DNA from 2 places in the Cupriavidus sp. UME77 genome. Region 1 is predicted to be linked to the other one. Evidence: riboswitches for the same ligand, from Rfam matches in the RefSeq annotation. Region 1 holds a riboswitch; the other holds the start of a gene.

Region 1 (2,396 bases):
CATCCCAGGTGGCCGTGGCCGGTGTTGTAGAACACGCAGGACGCACGGCCCCGGCCCACGCGCGGCAGCATGGTAGGCATCATCGGCCGCAGTCCGGCCCAGGGCACCACGCTGCGCGTGCTGACACCGGGGAAGCACTGGTTGACCCACTCCACCAGCGGACGGATGCGGTCAGCGCGGATGTCGCGGTTGTAGCCATTGAACTCTGCCGTGCCCGCCACGCGGAAGCGATCAACGCCCAGGCGGCTGGTGACCAGCTTGGTTTCGTCGTCGAGCAGGCTCACGACGGGCGCGGCCGCCTGGCTTTGCGCATCGTTCAGGTTGACGGTGATCGAATAGCCCTTGACCGGATAGATATTGACGCGATCGCCAAGGCTGGCCGCCAGCGCCCGGCTGGCCGTGCCGGCACAGACGACCACGCCGTCGAACACGCGCGATTCGGCCTGCTGGCCGTCGCCGCTGACGATGGTGACCTGCCGGCCATCGGTGCTGACCGACTGGACATCCTGGTTGTACAGGCAACGCACGCCCAGGCGGTCGATGGCCACAGCCATGCCGCTGGTGAACTTGTGGATGTCGCCAGTGGAGTCGCTCTGGGTGAAATAGCCACCGTAGTACTGTCCGGCCAGGGTCGGCTCGATGGCGCGCATTTCTTCCGGCGTGACAGCGTGGCGCTCCAGCCCGCCCTCGGCCAGCAGCTTCGACACCCTGCCTGCATGCTCGAAGCCCGCCTTGTCGCGATAGATATGGAGGATGCCTTCCTTCTTCAGGTCGAAATCGATGCCTTCGGCCGCCGCCCAGGAAAACAGGTGGTCGCGCGCGGCAATCGCCAGGCGCGTGGTCTCGATGGTGTTCTTGCGGTAATGGGGAATAGCGGCGATGAACTCGGCGAACCAGGACAGCTTGTGCCAGCTCGGGCGCGGGTTGACCAGCAGCGGCGCATCGCTCTTGAGCATCCACTTGATGCCCTTGAGGATGGTGGACCAGTGTGTCCAGACTTCAGCGTTGGAAGCGGAAAGCTGGCCGCCGTTGGCAAACGAGGTTTCCATGGCGGCATAGCGGTGTTTTTCGAGCAGGGTGACCGAGAAACCGCGTTTGGCGAGCGCGTAGGCAGTGGTCACGCCGGTGATGCCACCACCGATAACGGCAATTGTTTTCATCTCTATGGTTCCAGGACGTCGGATGGGAGCCTCTTGCGCGGCATGCGCAAAAGACGCCCCCTCTGTCCTTGACCTGAGAGATTCACGATACGCCACTTTGGGAGTGACGGGGATCGCTTGCTCCTTCGGTACCGCCGGCTGACGAGCGCCGGGGTTCTTCAGAGTTCACACGTGATACCGGTCCTTTTGCCTGAGAGTTTCCGGGGCGGTTGCTCCTTCGGCGCTGCCCGGCGCATGGCCAGGCAGTCTCTCCCGATATCAACTTTGCATGATGCCGCCGGGCAATACCAGGTGACATGGCTCGGAACTTTAGCACTAGTCTGACTGCCTGGGGAATTTCCCTGCGGGTTCAGGCCGGGAATATCAGCGGGCCGGAACCGGGGCAAGCGACGCGTGCGGCGTGGCGGTACGTTGCTCGGCCTTGTGCACCATGGTGTAGGCGTAGTCCACGCCCATGCCGTAAGCGCCCGAGTGTTCCTTGACCAGCTTCATCACGGCGTCATAGCTATCACGGTGCGCCCAGTCGCGCTGCCATTCGAGCAGCACCTGCTGCCAGGTCACCGGCACCACGCCGGCCTGCACCATGCGCTGCATGGCGTAGTCGTGCGCTTCCTTGCTGGTGCCGCCGGAAGCGTCGGCCACCATATAGATCTCGTAGTCGCTGTCGTGCATCGCCGACAGCGCGAAGGTGGTGTTGCAGACCTCGGTCCACAACCCGGCCACGATGATCTTCTTGCGACCGTTGGCGGCCAGCGCATCGCGCACCTTCTGGTCGTCCCACGAGTTCATCGAAGTGCGTTCCAGCGTTTGCTGGCCGGGGAATACGTCAAGCAGTTCGGGGTAGGTATAGCCGGAGAAAGACTCGCTCTCCACCGTGGTGATGGTGGTCGGGATATTGAAGATCCTGGCCGCCTTGGCCAGGCCCACCGCGTTGTTCTTCATCGCCTGGCGGTCCATCGACTGCACGCCGAAGGCCATCTGCGGCTGGTGGTCGATGAAGATCAGCTGGCTGTTTTGCGGGGTCAGGACTTCGAGCTTAGCGTTGGTCATGATTTCTCTCCTTGGCTACCTGGCTATTTGGCTATTTGGCCGTTTGGCCGTTTGGTTGAATTATTTAGAACGTCGTCTTTGGCGTCGATCCGTCCATGGGTTGAACTTTATGGCAGAGCAGGCCGACAATGTGATGAGTTAGTCGGATAACTTGTTCAATTTTATTGATTGATATTTAATGGGAGT
Region 2 (2,396 bases), on a different contig from region 1:
ATCGTTCATCGGGTTGACGGCAATGGGGTCGCCCATGCCGTGCTCGCTCCACAGCTTCTTGTCGAACAGCTTGGGATTGTTGGAGATGACCGCGTTGGCCGCCTCCAGGATGCGCACGGTGGAGCGGTAGTTCTGCTCCAGCTTGACCACCTTGAGGTCGGGGAAATCGGTCTGCAGCAGCTTGAGGTTGTCCAGCGTGGCGCCGCGCCAGCCGTAGATGGCCTGGTCGTCGTCGCCCACCGCGGTGAAGGCCGGCGCGCGCAGGTGCGAGCCGCCGGCGAGCTGCTTGAGCAGCTGGTACTGGCAGGCGTTGGTGTCCTGGTACTCGTCCACCAGGAAGTAGCGCAGCCGGTTCTGCCAGCGCAGGCGCACCTCTTCGTTGCGCGCGAACAGCTCCGCCGGCAGGCGGATCAGGTCGTCGAAGTCCACGGCCTGGTAGGCATGCAGCGTAGCCACGTAGTTGCGGTAGATCAGCGCCGCCTGGTGATCGTCGGGGTTGTCGGCCTGGGCGATGGCGGTCTCGGGATCGACCATGCCGTTCTTCCACAGCGAGATGGTGCTCTGCACGCTGCGGATCAGCTTCTTGTCGGTGGAGGCGAGCTGCTCCTGCACCATGCCAAAGCAATCGTCCGAGTCCATGATGGAGAAGCGCGGCTTCAGGCCCACGTGCTCGGCCTCGGCGCGCAGGATCTGCACGCCCAGCGAGTGGAAGGTGCTCACCGTGATCTGCTTGATGGGAATGCGCTTGCCCTCGCGCGTGGTCTTGCCTTCCATCAGCTTGGCGATCCGCTCCTGCATCTCCTTGGCGGCCTTGTTGGTGAAGGTCACCGCGGCGATGTGCTTGGGCTGGAAGCCCTTGTCCTCGATCAGGTGCGCGATTTTCTGCGTGATCACCCGGGTCTTGCCCGAGCCGGCGCCGGCGAGCACCAGGCAGGGGCCGTCGAGGTAGCGAACGGCTTCGGATTGGGCAGGGTTGAGTCCGTGGGTCATGCGAGGGCTGGTGGTGATGCTGGGTGGCGGGATGGCCGGCAAGGCGGGCGCGGGCTTTTGCGCATGGCAAAGGCAGCACATGCACGGGCGCGGCCAAGGCCACGGGTGAAGCCTGCGGCACAGCAAAAGCCATCGGAGCCGCAGATGTTAACACGCCGGCCAGCCGGCCCGCGGCTGCGCCCGGGCTGGCGCGCGAGCGCGTTGACAAGCCCCCGAGGCTGGCTGTAGAGTCGCGCCATCCGACCGGGAGAGCGCGCAGATCTTGCGCCGCCGAAGGGGTATCACCCGAAAACTCTCAGGCACCATGGACTGGTTGGATCGGCTTGCAACATGCACACGATGCACGCCGTACTCTGGAGAGCGGCACCCGCCACTGATCGATTCCGTCGACAGCCTTGGTGAGCGTGCCCACCGAAGGGGCGCGCAAGGTTTGGATTTCCGGCAGTTCAATTGGGATCCCGCCTTGTAATCTCTCAGGTATCGAGGACAGAGGGGTCATCCGCCGCAGCGGATCTGGCAGCGCTATGGCGCGCCGAATCCTGCGGCGGATGGCCCTTTTTCGTTTTCGAACCGAGATTTGCCTTCCCCCGAGGATTCCATGACGCTCCAGGCCACGCCCCTCAACGCCATCCACCGCGCACTCGGCGCCCGCATGGTCGACTTCGGCGGCTGGGACATGCCGGTCAACTACGGCTCCCAGATCGAGGAACACCATGCCGTGCGCAGCGATGCCGGCATGTTCGACGTCTCGCACATGTGCGTGGTCGACCTCAAGGGCGCCAATGTGCGCCCCTTCCTGCGCGGCCTTCTGGCCAACAACGTCGACAAGCTGCAAACGCCGGGCAAGGCGCTGTACTCCTGCATGCTGGATGAGAAGGGTGGCGTCATCGACGACCTGATCGTCTATTTCTTCGCCGAGGACTATTTCCGCCTGGTGGTGAACGCTGGCACCGCCAACAACGATATCGAATGGATCGCCGCACGCAACGCCGCCACCAATAGCGGCGTGCGCATCACGCCGCGTCGCCACGACAATGCGCCCGACGGCGTGGACCCGCTGGCCATCGTTGCGGTGCAGGGCCCGAATGCCCGCGCCAAGGTGTGGAGCGCCTTCCCCTCGACGCAACCCAGCGAAGCCCTGAAGCCGTTCAACGCCGTGGTGGTGCAGGATCCCGCCCTTGGCGAAGTCATGGTGGCACGCACCGGCTATACCGGCGAAGACGGGTTCGAGCTGGTAGTGCCAGCCGAGAACGTGGCCGGCCTGTGGGAAAAGCTGATCGCCGAGGGCGTGCGCCCGGCGGGCCTGGGCGCGCGCGACACGCTGCGCCTGGAGGCCGGCATGAACCTGTACGGCCAGGACATGGATATCCACACCTCGCCGCTCAACGCCGGCCTGGGCTGGACCG

The links. A riboswitch is a leader RNA that binds a small molecule or an ion and turns the genes downstream of it on or off. The one in region 1 is predicted to bind glycine.
Region 2: it holds a riboswitch for glycine, as region 1 does, so the genes downstream of both, gcvT (glycine cleavage system aminomethyltransferase GcvT) here and A9975_RS35730 (D-amino acid dehydrogenase) in region 1, are expected to answer to the same signal.

The regions. Positions count from the first base shown of each region.
Region 1 covers NZ_LZZU01000092.1:37,343-39,738, reverse strand. The annotation lists gene A9975_RS35730 (D-amino acid dehydrogenase) at 1-1,160, opposite strand, end outside; glycine riboswitch at 1,329-1,425, opposite strand; gene A9975_RS35725 (hydrolase) at 1,524-2,210, opposite strand.
Region 2 covers NZ_LZZU01000046.1:97,303-99,698, forward strand. The annotation lists gene A9975_RS18365 (UvrD-helicase domain-containing protein) at 1-990, opposite strand, end outside; glycine riboswitch at 1,225-1,312, shown strand; glycine riboswitch at 1,334-1,490, shown strand; gene gcvT (glycine cleavage system aminomethyltransferase GcvT) at 1,589-2,396, shown strand, end outside.